DNA from 2 places in the Streptomyces sp. NPDC059668 genome. Region 2 is predicted to be linked to the other one. Evidence: riboswitches for the same ligand, from Rfam matches in the RefSeq annotation. Region 2 holds a riboswitch; the other holds the start of a gene.
The links. A riboswitch is a leader RNA that binds a small molecule or an ion and turns the genes downstream of it on or off. The one in region 2 is predicted to bind thiamine pyrophosphate.

Region 1 (7,248 bases), on a different contig from region 2:
CCACGCGCGCGGTGCGCGACCGCATCCTCTCCCTGTCGCCCACGGAACTGCCCGCCTACATATACGACTTGGCTGCACTGCGCGCCCACGCCGCGTCCGTCAGAGCCGCCCTGCCCGATCGCGTCGAGCTGTACTACGCGGTCCAGGCCAACGGGGAACCGGAGATCCTGGCCGAGCTCGGCCCGTACGTCGACGGGTACAAGGTCTCCTCCGGCATCGAACTGGCCCGTGTCGCCGAGGCCTCCGTGGACCGTCCCCGGGTCTTCGGGGGCACGGAGAAGACCCCGACGGAGCTGGCGGACGCGCTGGAAGGGGGTGTGACACGCTTCCACGTCGAGAGCGAGTACGAGCTGTACATGCTGGCCGGGCTGGCCCAGCGGCACGCTCCGGACGGCCGGGTGGCGGTGCTGCCACGGTTCGACCTCCCGGTGGCCGACGGCCTTCTCGCTGCGGACGGCGGCGGATGCGCCACCGCCGCCGGGCTCGACCCGGCCCGGGCCGACACGATCGTCGGCCTGCTCACCGACGGCAGTTATCCGAACCTCGAACTCCGCGGCGTGCACGCCCACTTGGCCGACGGCGTGCACGCCGAGGAACATCTGGCGCTGGCCGAGTCCGTCGTCGCCTGGACCGTGGAACTGGCGGCCCGCAACGGCCTTCAGCTCACCGAGGTGGACCTCGGGGGCGGTATGGCGGTCGACTACGACCGCCCCGAGCGCCGCTTCGACTGGCACGCGTACGGCGAGGGGCTCGCCCGACTCGCCGCGGCCCACCCGGAACTGACACTGCGGATCGAGCCCGGCCGCGCGCTGACCGCGTACTGCGGCTGGTACGCGAGCGAGGTGCTGGACGTCGAGCACGGCTCCAGCGAGGACTTCGCCGTCATCCGCGGCGGCGCCGTCCACCTGCGCACCCCGGAGACCGAGCGGCAGGACCAGCCCTGGTCCGTCCTCGAAGTGGAGCCGTGGCCGTATTCCTGGCCGCGTCCCGTGGTGCGCAGGGAGCGCGCCACCCTCACCGGCCAGCTGGGCACGCCGAAGGACGTCCTGGTCCGCGACGTCCTGGCACAAGGGCTGCGGGCCGGTGACCGGGTGGTGTTCTCCCATGCGGGCGCCTACACCTCGTCCGCCCCGCACCGGGCCCACACCCGCTATCCGGAACCCGGCTTCCATTTCCTGGACGCGAGTGCCGACGGCGACCGGTCCCGATGACCCATGGCCGATGGCCTGTGGCGGACGACCCATGGCCGACGGCCGAGGACCGATGGCCGTGCGACGGAACACCAGGAGTTGCCGTCGCGGGCGCCGCGGCGCATCCTCGGACACGCCTGGCAGGACCGTACGCCGGACCAGGAGAGTGGCATGACCGCCGAACCGACCGACTCCACGACCGAGCTCGCGACCGACCGCGCCCCCGCCTCCACCGCCGGCTTCACGGACGGGGTCACCGCCGCCGTGCCGACCGCCGGGAAGAGACCGACCCGCGGTGTCGCCGCTCCCGACGACCCGTCCCCGGCAGGGGAGTTCGGCGCCCCGGCCGCCTTCCGGCACGCCCGCTTCGACCCCGTACGGGAGCAGGCATGAGCGCCATGGACACCCCGCTCGACTTCTCGTACGAGACCCGGCCCGGTCGGGTCGTCTTCCGGCCCGGCGCCGCCGTGTCCGCGACCCCCGGCGAGGTCGCCCGGCTCGGTCTCCACCGGGTACTGGTGGTCTCTGGCGGCCGGGGCGAGGCCACCGCCCGGGCGGTCGCCGACGCGCTGGGCGGCCAGTGCGCGGGGCTGCACGCCGAGGCCCGGATGCACGTACCCGCCGACGTCGCCGCCCGGGCCGTCGAGGTGGCCCGCGAACTGCGCGCAGACGGCTGCGTGGCGGTCGGCGGCGGCTCGGCGATCGGCCTCGGCAAGGCGATCGCGCTGCGCACGGGACTGCCGCTGATCGCCGTGCCGTCCACCTACTCCGGCTCCGAGATGACGCCGGTGTGGGGCCTGACCGAGGACGGTGCAAAGCGCACCGGACGCGACTTCACCGTCCAGCCCCGCAGCGTCGTCTACGATCCCGAACTCACCCTCGGGCTCCCCGTGCCCCTCTCCGTGACCAGCGGCGTCAACGCCCTCGCGCACGCCGTCGAGGCCCTGTACGCGCCCGACAGCTCGCCCCTCGTGGCGCTCATGGCCGAGGAGGGCGTCCGGGCGATGGCCGGCGCCCTGCCGGCCGTGGCCGCCGCCCCCGGCGACCTCGACGCGCGCAGCCGCGCCCTGTACGCCGCGTGGCTGTGCGGTGCCTGCCTCGGTGCCACCACGATGGGCCTGCACCACAAGCTGTGCCACGTCCTCGGCGGCACCTTCGGACTGCCGCACGCCGAGACGCACACGGTGGTCCTGCCCTACGTCCTCGCCTACAACGCGTCCGCCGCGCCCCGGGCGGTCGCCACGCTGTCCCGGGCGCTCGGCACGGACGACGTCCCGCGCGCCCTGCGGGAGCTCGCCAGAGGTCTGGGCGCGCCGAGCACCCTCGCCGAACTCGGCCTGAGGGAGGCCGACTTGGCGGTGGCCGCGGCGCAGGCCGCCGGCTCGGCGTACCCGAACCCCCGCGAGGTCACCGCGCACGGCGTGCTGGGCCTGCTGACAGCGGCGTACGAGGGCTGGGAGCCGCGCGCCGGCTCCTGAGGGCCGTCCCGCGACAGCGCCGATCCACGGGCTTCGCGCTCCCGGTCGCGCGGGTCCGTGCGCCCCCTGCCTGGGACGTACGCGCGGGCCGGGCTATCCTGACGCCGAACCGGACACGGGGTGCCCCGCACGAGGGCTGAGATCACACCCGTCGAACCTGAACCAGTTAGGACTGGCGGAGGGATGTCTCATGTCGTTGCCGTATGCCCGTGGTGAAGTGGCCGTCGGGGGCCCGCAGGGCGTCTTCGACGGGCGGATGCCCGAGGCCCCGGGTGATCTGCGCGTAGAGGCGCGCGGCATCGCCCCGGTGCCGGAGGACCACCGCTACGGCGGTCCCGGCCGCCTGTTCACCGTGTGGTTCGCCCCCAACCTGACGATGACCGGTGTCTTCACCGGCACCGTCGGCGTCGCGCTCGGCCTGGACTTCTCCACCGCGCTGACCGCCGTCGTGCTGGGAACCCTGCTGGGCGCGGTGCCGACGGCCTACCTCGGCACCTGGGGCAGCCAGACCGGCGCCGGACAGCTGCCGCTCGCCCGGCTGGCGTTCGGGCGGGCCGTGCTGGTGCCGGGCGCGCTCCAGTGGCTGTCCTCGATCGCCTGGGACGCGCTGATCGGCCTGTTCGGCGGCGACGCGCTCGCCCAGCTCTGCGGCTGGCCGTTCTGGCTGGGCGTGCTGGTCATGATGGGCGCGCAGGGAGCGCTCGGCGTCCTCGGCTACGAGGTGATCCACCGCCTCCAGACCGTGATGACGTTCGCCCTCGCCGCCGCCTTCATCGCGCTGACGGTGAAGCTCCTGAACGGCGACCACCCCGCCGCCACCGCCTCCGCGCACGGCGCCGACCGTGCCGGGGCCTTCGTCCTGACCTGCACCATCGCCCTCAGCCTGGCGCTGTCCTGGGCCCCCTACGCCAGCGACTTCAGCCGCTATCTGCCGCGCACGGCATCCCGGCCGCGCATGTTCTGGTGCACGCTCGCCGGGGTCAGCGTGTCCTTCGTGGCCGTCCAGGCGCTCGGCCTGTGGGGCGCCTCGGTCTTCACCGACCAGACCGCCCGCGGCGTCGACACCCTGCTCGGCGGGGGTGTCCTCGGCGCCTTCGGCCTGCTCGCCGTGGCCCTGGCCGCCCTCAGCAGCAACGCCATGAACGACTACAGCGGCTCGCTCGCCCTGCAGACCATGGGCGTACGCCTGCCGCGTCCGGCGGCCGCCGCGCTGGCGGCCGTACTCGGCTTCCCGCTCGTGCTGTGGATGCACGCCGCCGACACCACGACCCGGTTCCAGAACGTGCTGCTGCTGGTCGGCTACTGGATTCCCGGGTTCGTCGCGATCGTCGCCGTCGACTGGCTCGTCCGGGCCAGGGCGCGCGCCGGCGCGCCGGTCGACCTGTCCGCCGAGAGCGCCCGCCCTCGGCCGTGGTGGCCCGCGCTGGTGGCGTTCGTCGGCGCCTTCGCCGCGGCGGTGCCGTTCATGAGCACCAGCCTGTACGTCGGTCCGGTCGCCCGGGCCCTGCACGGAGCGGACCTCGCCTACGGGGTGGCGTTCCTCGCGGCCCTCGTGGTCTACGCGCCGCTGCGGCTGCGCCGCTGACCACGGCCGCCGCCGGCCACGGACGCCCTGCCGCCCCTCACCCCGTCATCTGTCATCCGTCTCGCCTCATCCCGTCTCGTCCCGTACGGAGCGAACCCGTCATGTCCTCGAACACCCCCGCCGTCCCGCCCCGCGTCCTGACCGTCGCCGGATCGGACTCGGGCGGCGGCGCCGGCATCCAGGCCGACCTCAAGACCATGCTGGCCCTCGGCGCGCACGGGATGAGCGTGCTGACCGCGGTCACCGCGCAGAACTCCCTCGGTGTGCAAGGAGCCTGGGAGCTCCCGGCCGAGGCGGTGCGCGCGCAGTACCGCAGTGTCGTGGACGACATCGGGGTGCAGGCGGTGAAGACCGGCATGCTCGGCTCCGCGCTGCTCGTCGAGACCGTCGCCGGGCTGCTGTCGGACGTCGGCGTGCCCGTCGTGGTGGATCCGGTGAGCGTCTCCAAGCACGGTGACCGGCTGCTGGCCGACGACGCGCTGGACGCCGTACGGACCGCGCTGCTGCCGGTCGCGACGGTGGCGACACCGAATCTCGACGAGACGGCCGAGCTCACGGGGATCGAGGTGACGGGCGAGCGGGACATGTGCCGGGCCGCGGAACGGCTGCTGTCCCACGGACCCCGCTGGGTCCTCGTGAAGGGCGGCCATCTGCCCGGAGAGGCCGTCGACCTGCTGACCGACGGCACCGAAGAGCTCTGGTTGCGGGCCCCCCGCCACGACAACCGCCACACCCACGGCACCGGCTGCACCCTGGCCTCGGCCATCGCGGTGGAGCTGGCGCGGGGACGGGCGGTGCCGGAGGCGGTGCGGCGGGCGAAGGAGTACGTCACCGGCGCGATCGAGGCGGGCTTCCCGCTCGGTTCCGGAATCGGACCGGTCGACCACGGCTGGCGGATGCGCGCCGGGCTCTGAACGTTCCCCGCTTCCCCCGGGCCCGTCGTCCCGCCCGGGTCCGTGGTCCCGCCCGGGTCCGTCGTCCTACCGGGTCCCCACGGTGCGCAGGGTCGCCAGGACCAGTGCCTGGGCGACGGCGACCGTCTCCGCGAGGGACACGTGCTCGTCGGGACCGTGGGCCAGGCGTACGTCCCCGGGACCGTACTGGAGTGTCGGTATGCCCGCCCCGGCGTAGAGCCGCAGGTCGCTCCCGTAGGGCGCGCCGCGTTCCCGGGCCCCGGGCGCGCCGGTGACGTCGGCGTGCGCGGTGCCGACCGTCTCGCGCAGGGGATGGCCGGCCGGGAGCCGGCCGCTGGCGAACTGGCCGCCGGGCCACGAGACGACCGCCGGATGCCCGCGCAGCCACGGATCGGCCGCGCACGCGTCCGCCACACAGCCCTCGAACGCGGCGCGCGCCGCGGCCGGGTCCTCGCCGAGCCGCAGTCCGAGCCGGCCGTCCGCGACGAGCAGCCCCGGCACGCTGCTGGCCCAGTCCCCGGCCTGGAGCATCCCGACGGAGACGGTGTACGGGAAGAGGTACTCGGCCATCAGGGGATCGGGCGTCTCACCGCGGGCGGCCTCCAGCCGGGCCAGGGCGGCGGCGATCGGCGCGTAGGCGTCGATGGCGCTCACCCCCGCGTCACGGGTGCTCGCGTGCGTGGACCGGCCCGGCACGGTGATACGGAAGGTCAGGGCACCGGCGTTCGCGGTGACCAGCGTGCCGCCGGTCGGCTCGCTGATGACGCAGGCGTCGCCGGTGTGGCCGCGGTGCAGCGTCCCGAAGGCCCCGACCCCGCCGTCCTCCTCGCCGACCACGAAGTGGCCCGCCACGCTGCCCCGCAGCCGCACCCCGGACGCCTGGATCGCGGCGAGCGCGGCGACGTTGGCGACGACCCCGGCCTTCATGTCACAGGCACCCCGGCCGTGCACGACGTCTCCGCGGACGCTCGGTACGAACGGGGCGCCCGCCCACTGCGCGAGGTCACCGGGCGGTACGACGTCCACGTGCCCCTGAAGGATCATGGTCGGACCGTCCTCCGCGCCGGGCAGCGTCGCGACGAGCCCCCATGCCTCGTCGCGTGGCACCTCCATGCCGGGGAAGCCGGGTTCGGCGCGCAGGGCGGGCAGATCCATCGACCACAGGTCGATGTCCAGGCCGGACCGGCCGAGATCCCGCGCCAGACGGTGCTGCAGCTCGGACTCGGCCGCGCTTCCCGTCACGCTCGGCACGGCGAGGGTGTCGAGCAGCATCGTGGCGACGGCCGTCTCGTCGACGGCCTCCAAAGCGGCGGATTCCTCGGCACTGAGCACTGCGCGCATGCCACACGCTCCTTTCGCGGGTGGACGACGAGGGGGCGTGAGGATGCTACGAACAGTCCCGGTACGCAAACAATCGCCGTTTGTTTCCGGCCAGGATCGTTTTATTGTGAAGACTGTGCCCGCGTGGCGATTTCTTGCGCGGAGGAAGAGGCGAGCGACATGGCCATGGACGCCATCGACGAGGACATCGTGCGGTGCGTGCTGCGCGACGCGCGCAGCACGTACGCGGAGATCGGCCGCGCCGCCGGGCTCTCGGCGCCGGCGGCGAAGCGGCGCCTGGACCGGCTGGTGGCCGACGGCACGATCCGCGGCTTCACCGCGCTCGTCGACACCCAGACGCTGGGCTGGCGGACCGAGGCCTTCGCCGAGGTGTACTGCAGGGGCAATCCGACCCCGGCCGAACTGCGCCGGGACCTGGAGGCGGTCCCGGAGGTGGTCGAGGCCTACACGGTGTCCGGCGCCGCGGACGCGATCGTGCACCTGATGGCCCTGGACATCCCGCATCTGGAGCGGGCCATCCAGCGGGTGCGCGAGGCCAGGGTCATCGAGCGGACGGAGAGCGTGATCGTGCTGTCCGGACTGGTCAACCGGCCGCGGGTCTGACCACCGGCGGCCGCTCCGGCCGCCCGGCGGGCGACGGGCCCACGGGTCCGGTCGCACAATTAATCGAACACGTGATTGAATTCCGGTATGACGTACCCACACTCCTCCGGCGGCCCGGCGACGGCGCACGGTGAACC
Region 2 (7,248 bases):
AGATCGACTGGCGAGCAGGGCTGTGGACAGCCCGCTGAGCACGGGAGCGGACGAGGACGATGAAGGCATTCCGGCTGGACGAACTGGAGGCGGAGCGCGCCGCCAACGACGGCGCCTATCTGCAGTTCCTGCGCGAGCGGAACATGTCGGTCGGCCTGTACGCCCTCGACGCGGGCGAGCGCGACTCCCAGCAGCCCCACCAGCAGGACGAGGTGTACTTCGTGGCGAGCGGCCGGGCCGCGATCACGGTCGGCCTGGAGACCACCCAGGTGGCGCGCGGCAGCGTCGTCTACGTCCCCGCGGGCGTCGCCCACAAGTTCCACCACATCACCGAGGACCTGCGGGTGCTGGTGATGTTCTCTCCACCGGAGAGCTGAGCCCGGTCTCAGGGTTCCCTAGGGGAACGGTCAGGGGAGGACAAGGGGTGCGAGACGCCCGCAGCCGCCCCTCTGGGCCCTAGCATCGAACGCAGGACAGTCGGAGAACCCGGAATCGGAGTCCCGGACTTGGGACGACGGGCGAAGAGAGGCAAGGACAAGGGCGATGCGAGAGATCTTCAACGGGATGCCGTGGTGGGTGAAGTGGATCGCGGTGCCGGTCATCGCTCTGGTCGTGTTCGGCACGGTGATAGTGAGTGTGCTCACCGTGGTGATCGGCCTGCTCTTCAAGGCGCTGGTGTTCGTCGCGCTCGTCGGCGGCCTGATCTACGTGGTGCGCAAGTTCACGTCGAGTTCGTCCTCACGCGGCGACTGGTGACGCACCACCGGGTGAGTCGCGGGTAACGGCAGGTGGGCAAAGGGAACTCCAGGTTCCCTCGGCCGAGGGAAGTTTTCCGGCGGGGCCGTCTGTGAGCGGTGGCAGGCGGTTAAAGTCCGGAATTCGACGCGGGGCCGACTCCCCGCGGGCAGCGCCCCCTCCCGTGTCCCCCCGCACGGGCGGTTCCCCTCGCGCTTCGGGAGTGCCCCTTGGCCACGGTCGACACCGCACCCGCAGAATCACTCACTCCACCCGTCCAGCGGTCCAGTGCCTCCGCCGCCTCCTACGCCCCGCCGGCCCAGCCGCGCTCCTCGCCCGCGGAGATCCGCGCACCGTTGCCGGCCGCGCGGACCGGCCGCCTGGAGGCCGCGCCCGCGGAGCCGCACCCCACGACCCTGATCGGGTCCGTGCAACGGGCGATGCGTCTCCTGGAGGCCGTCGCCGCGCGTGAGCACGGAGCCCCCGCGAAACAGCTCGCCCGGGAGGCCGGACTCGCGCTGCCCACGGCGTACCACCTGCTGCGCACCCTGGTCCACGAGGGCTATCTGTGCCGGGAGAAGGGTCTGTTCTTCCTCGGTGAGGCAGCCGAGCGGTTGAGCAGCAGCGGAGCCCAGCAGAAACGTCGCAGCACGGTGAGCGACGCGCTCGCCCGGTTCCGGGACTCGATCGGTGCGCCCGTGTACTACGCGGTCTACCGCGACGGCGAGATCGAGGTCATGTGCGTCGCGGCCACCCCAGGGAGTCCGGCGGTGGAGGAGTGGGCCGACTTCAGGGAGACCGGGCACGCCCACGCGATCGGCAAGTGTCTGCTGTCCCAGCTCGACGAGCGGGCCCGCCGGGACCACCTCGACCGCTATCCCGTGCGGTCGCTCACCCCGTACACGGTGCGTGACGAGGCCGGTCTGTTGCGACGTCTGGAGCGGACGGGACGGATGGATCCCGTCACCGAGCGGCAGGAGTACGCGCTGGGGACGGTGTGTGCCGCGCTGCCCATCACCGCGGGGACGACCGCCGCGACGATGGCCATTTCTCTCCCTGTCCACCAGGCCGACCGACTGCTACCGGCGGCACGACAATTGCAAGGTGAGATCGGCAGACTACTGGGGTCACTCGCGATCTCTATCAGCATCTGAAAACTCACTCCTTGTGATCTGTTGTGTACGTTGAGCAAGATTTCAGCAGTGTCAGGGGGACGATTCCTGGCCAGTCGACGGCAAACGACGGGGTAGGCGATGCGCGAGTCGGTACAGGCAGAGGTCATGATGAGCTTCCTCGTGTCGGAGGAGCTGTCCTTCCGCATCCCGGTGGAGCTGCGCTACGAGACCTGTGATCCCTACGCCGTGCGGCTGACCTTCCACTTGCCCGGTGACGCGCCCGTGACCTGGGCCTTCGGGCGGGAGTTGCTGATCGACGGCGTGGGCCGGCCGTGCGGTGACGGCGATGTGCACATCGCGCCCGCCGATCCGGACGCGTTCGGCGAGGTGCTGATCCGGCTTCAGGTGGGCGGTGACCACGCCCTGTTCCGGTCCGGCGCGGCGCCCCTGGTGGCCTTCCTCGACCGCACCGACAAACTCGTACCGCTGGGACAGGAACGCTCCCTCGCGGATTTCGACACCCACCTCGACGAGGCGCTGGACCGCATCCTGGCGGAGGAGCAGAGCGCGGGCTGAAAAAACGACCCGCGCCCCCGTGGAGGAACGCTTCCGCACATCCCTGGGGAAACTCCTCCGCACACCCGTGGCGGGTGCGCGGAGGCCTCAGTGCTTGCGGCGACGGCCCTTGCCGCCCCGCACCGGCCCCCGGCCCCCCGAGGGCTCCTGTACGGGCGCCGGCGGCCCTGTGGCCGCCGTGGGGGCGATCCGGGCCCCGGGACGGTCCGCCGAGACCACCAGGGCCGCCAGCGCGGTGGTGACGGGCACCGAGGCGACCAGACCGATCGAGCCGACCAGGGTGCGCACGATCTCCTCGGCGACCAGTTCGCTGTTGGCGACCGCGCCGACGCTGCTCTGCGCGATCGAGAAGAGCAACAGCAGCGGCAGCGCGGCACCCGCGTACGCCAGGACGAGCGTGTTCACGACCGAGGCGATGTGGTCACGGCCGATCCGGATGCCCGCGCGGTACAGGCCCCGCCAGCCCATGGTGGGATTCGCCTCGTGCAGCTCCCAGACCGCCGAGGTCTGTGTCACCGTCACATCGTCGAGCACACCGAGCGAGCCGATGATCACGCCCGCGAGCAGCAGACCGCTCATGTCGATGGACGGGTACAGGCCGTGGATCAGACCGGTGTTGTCGTCGGTGTTGCCGGTCAGGGCCGCCCAGCCGATGAACACCGAACCGAGTACACCGATCAGCACCAGCGAGAGCAGTGTGCCGAGCACGGCCACCGACGTACGGGCGGACAGACCATGGCACATGTAGAGGGCGATCAGCATGATGGCGCTCGCCCCGACCACCGCCACGACCAGGGGGTTCGCCCCCTCCAGGATGGCGGGCAGGATGAAGAACGTCAGGATGAGGAAACTGACGGCCAGCGCGATCAGTGCCATGAGGCCGCGCATCCGGCCCACCACCACGACGGCCAGTGCGAAGATCCCGGCGAGCAGCGCCATCGGGAACTTCCGGTTCACGTCGGTGACCGAGTACTGCAGATCCTTGGGCGCCGAGGGCTCGTACGCGACCACGACCTTCTCGCCCTGGTGCAACTGCCGTGACTGGTCCGGCTGGACGATCTCCGTGAACGTACGGCCCTTGTCCTTGCCGGTGTCCACCCGGACCGTCGCCTTCTTGCACTCGCCCGTCGCCTGCTGCTGGGCGGAGGAACCCTCGGCGGTGGAGGTGTCGCCGGTCGGGGTCTCCCCCGAGGCGTTCACCGACTTGCAGTCCACCTGGTCGATCTTGGTGACCGTGGCCTGCTGGCTCTGCCGGTCGAAGCCGACACCGGTGCGCTCGTGCGACGGGGCGCCGCCGGGCCAGAGCACCACGAGGCCCACGACGACCGCCGCGGCGAAGGGGATCAGCACGGCCGCGATGACCTTGCGCAGATGCTTGGAGACGGGTGTGGCGGGGCCGTGACTGTGACTGTGCGAGTGCCCTTGCCCGGGAAGGGGGCCCGGTCCGTGCCCGTGCCCCTCCCCCGATCCGTTGGCGCCGCCGGACCCGTCGGTGTCGGCCCATCCGTGCCCACCGCCCGGTCCGTTGGCGTCCCCCGGCCCGTACCCGTGGCCGTCTCCGGAGCCATGGCCGTCGCCGGGGCCGCGCCGCGGCTCGGACGGCGGGAACGGGGGCTGCTGCATCGTGGTCACCGACCGATCATCGCAAGAACGGCGAGGGCCCTCTGTTCACCGCGCCAGACATGACGCTAGCGTGGAAGCACCTTTGCACACGCGGGAGCTCGGAGCACCGGGCTGAGAGGGCGCTGACCTTCGTCTCAGCGATGTTTCACATGAAACATCGGCGGACGGAAGCCGCTGCGTCGACCGCTGAACCTGTTACCGGGTAATGCCGGCGTAGGGAGTAGGTCTCATGACCAACAAGGACGTTCGCACGCCTGCCTCCAGCCAGACGGACGAGCCGTCGGCCGCGTCCCTGGGCGAACAGCCCCCGGGGACCGGGCAGTCCATCGGGTGGCACAAGGCATACGTCGGGGGTTCGCGCCCCGACCTGCGGGTGCCGGTCCGTCAGGTGCACCTCACCAACGGGCGGTCCGTCACGCTGTACGACACCTCCGGCCCGTACACGGATCCGACCGTCGACACGGACGTGCGCAGGGGACTCGCTCCACTGCGCGAGCACTGGATCGTCGCCCGGGGCGACACCGAGGAGTACGCGGGCCGTCCGGTCCGCCCCGAGGACGACGGGATCAAGCACACCGCGCCGCGAGGCGGCCTCCGCAACCTCGACGCGGTCTTCCCGGGCCGTCCGCGCCAGCCGCGCCGGGGTCGCCCCGGAACGGCGGTCACCCAGCTCGGGTACGCACGCCGCGGAGAGATCACACCGGAGATGGAGTTCGTGGCGGTCCGCGAGAACGTCGACCCCGAGGTCGTCCGCGAGGAGATCGCCGCGGGCCGTGCGGTGCTGCCCGCAAACGTCAACCACCCCGAGATCGAGCCGATGATCATCGGCAAGCGGTTCCTGGTGAAGGTCAACGCCAACATCGGCAACTCCGCGGTCACCTCCTCCATCGAGGAAGAGGTCGAGAAGATGACCTGGGCGACCCGCTGGGGCGCCGACACGGTCATGGACCTGTCCACCGGCCGCAACATCCACACCACGCGGGAATGGGTCCTGCGCAACTCCCCCGTCCCCATCGGCACGGTGCCCCTCTACCAGGCACTGGAGAAGGTCGACGGCCGTGCCGAGGAGCTGACCTGGGAGATCTACAAGGACACGGTCATCGAACAGGCCGAACAGGGTGTGGACTACATGACGGTCCACGCGGGCGTGCGACTGCCGTACGTACCGCTCACCGCCAACCGCAAGACCGGCATCGTCTCGCGCGGCGGCTCGATCATGGCGGCCTGGTGCCTGGCCCACCACCGGGAGTCGTTCCTCTACGAGAACTTCGAGGAGCTCTGCGAGATCCTCGCCGCGTACGACGTCACGTACTCGCTCGGCGACGGGCTCCGGCCCGGTTCGATCGCGGACGCCAACGACGCCGCTCAGTTCGCCGAGTTGAGGACGCTCGGGGAACTCAACACGATCGCGAAGCGTTTTCAGGTACAGACGATGATCGAGGGCCCGGGACATGTCCCGATGCACAAGATCAAGGAGAACATCGACCTTCAGCAGGAGATCTGTGATGAAGCTCCGTTCTATACGCTCGGCCCGCTGACGACGGACGTCGCGCCGGCGTACGACCACATCACCTCCGGCATCGGTGCCGCGATGATCGCCTGGTGGGGCACGGCCATGCTCTGCTACGTCACACCCAAGGAGCACCTGGGTCTGCCCAACCGTGACGACGTCAAGACCGGCGTCATCACCTACAAGATCGCGGCCCACGCGGCGGACCTCGCCAAGGGGCACCCGGGCGCGCAGGAATGGGACGACGCGCTGTCCGACGCCCGCTTCGAGTTCCGCTGGGAGGACCAGTTCAATCTGGCCCTCGACCCCGACACGGCACGCGAGTTCCACGACGAGACACTGCCGGCCGAGCCCGCCAAGACGGCGCACTTCTGCTCCATGTGCGGCCCGAAGTTCTGCAGCATGAAGATCAGCCAGAACATCGCCGAGCAGTTCGGTGGTTCCGCGGCCGAGGGAGCCTCGCCCGAGGAGATCGCCGAGGGGATGCTCCAGAAGTCGAAGGAGTTCGCGGCGAGCGGGAACCGGGTGTACCTGCCGTTGGCGGACTGACGCTCCGACGGTCCGTCGAAGGGTGTTCAGGGTCCGGTGGACCCTGGACACCGTCCTCCCCGAAGACCGCGGAGGGGACGGCACCACCCCGTCGGACCGCCACGTGCGGGAGTCCGCCACCACGGACGGCCGGGTTCTGTCGGCAGACTGGGACCATGACATCGACATCCATGAGCAAGGGCGCCAACCTGCCGGTGGCCGTCGGGGCCGTACGGGCCGTGCTCGTCTGGACGGGAGGGGCCGGCGCGCCGGACGCGGACGCCTCGGCCCTGCTGCTCGGTGCGGACGGTCGCGTGCGGGGCGACGGGGACTTCGTCTTCTACAACCAGCCACGGCACGTCTCCGGTGCCGTACGCCACCTGGGCAAGCGACGGGACGCCGGTGTCACGACCGACACGGTCGAGGTGGACCTCCGCTCGCTGGAACCGGGGATCGAGCGGGTCGTGCTGGGCGCCTCGGCCGACGGCGGCACCTTCGGTCAGCTGTCCGGGCTGACGCTGCGGCTGCTCGACGCCGGGACGCAGCGGGAGTTCGCGCGCTTCGAGATGGAGGCGACGACGGAGACGGCGTTCATCGGCGGCGAGTTGTACCGGCGCGGCGGACAGTGGAAGTTCCGGGCGATCGGGCAGGGGTACGCGTCGGGACTCGCCGGACTCGCCACGGACTTCGGCATCAGCGTGGACGAGGAACCAGGCCTCGCCACCTCGGCGCCGGTGGCGCCACCCGTGGTTCCGCCCGCCGCCGTACCGCCCCCTCCGCCCCCGCATGCTCCCCCGGCCCCCGAGATGCCTCCGGCACCCCCGCCACCCCCGACTCTCCCGGCCCCCGCGGCACGTCCGGGCACGGGCGAGGAGCGGCTTCCCGTGGACATGCGCAAGCGGCTCTCCCTGCGCAAGGAGCAGGTGGCGGTCAGCCTGCGGAAGCACGGCGCGCAGGGCGTCACGGCGCGTGTGGTGCTGATCCTGGACGCCTCCGGCTCCATGTCGTTCCTGTACGCGAAGGGCGTCGTGGCGGACGTGGTGGAGCGGATGGCCGCCGTGGCCGCGCAGTTGGACGACGACGGCGCGATGCAGGCGTGGACGTTCGCCTCCCATGCGGCCCGGCTGCCGGACCTGACCCTCGGTGAGTTGCCCGAGTGGC

Region 1: linked by a shared signal. The riboswitch ahead of ACFV2J_RS39235 (purine-cytosine permease family protein) and the one ahead of thiC (phosphomethylpyrimidine synthase ThiC) in region 2 are both predicted to bind thiamine pyrophosphate.

What each region holds. Positions count from the first base shown of each region.
Region 1 covers NZ_JBHWEL010000102.1:7,412-14,659, reverse strand. Annotated here, with positions in the region: gene ACFV2J_RS39250 (type III PLP-dependent enzyme) at 1-1,211, shown strand, start outside; gene ACFV2J_RS39245 (hypothetical protein) at 1,362-1,583, shown strand; gene ACFV2J_RS39240 (maleylacetate reductase) at 1,589-2,668, shown strand; TPP riboswitch at 2,775-2,869, shown strand; gene ACFV2J_RS39235 (purine-cytosine permease family protein) at 2,859-4,253, shown strand; gene thiD (bifunctional hydroxymethylpyrimidine kinase/phosphomethylpyrimidine kinase) at 4,355-5,167, shown strand; gene ACFV2J_RS39225 (ArgE/DapE family deacylase) at 5,234-6,508, opposite strand; gene ACFV2J_RS39220 (Lrp/AsnC family transcriptional regulator) at 6,632-7,111, shown strand.
Region 2 covers NZ_JBHWEL010000006.1:121,490-128,737, reverse strand. Annotated here, with positions in the region: gene ACFV2J_RS07455 (cupin domain-containing protein) at 60-377, shown strand; gene ACFV2J_RS07450 (DUF5326 family protein) at 544-756, shown strand; gene ACFV2J_RS07445 (IclR family transcriptional regulator) at 1,092-1,889, shown strand; gene ACFV2J_RS07440 (SsgA family sporulation/cell division regulator) at 1,989-2,426, shown strand; gene ACFV2J_RS07435 (YibE/F family protein) at 2,514-4,058, opposite strand; TPP riboswitch at 4,130-4,286, shown strand; gene thiC (phosphomethylpyrimidine synthase ThiC) at 4,279-6,108, shown strand; gene ACFV2J_RS07425 (VWA domain-containing protein) at 6,264-7,248, shown strand, end outside.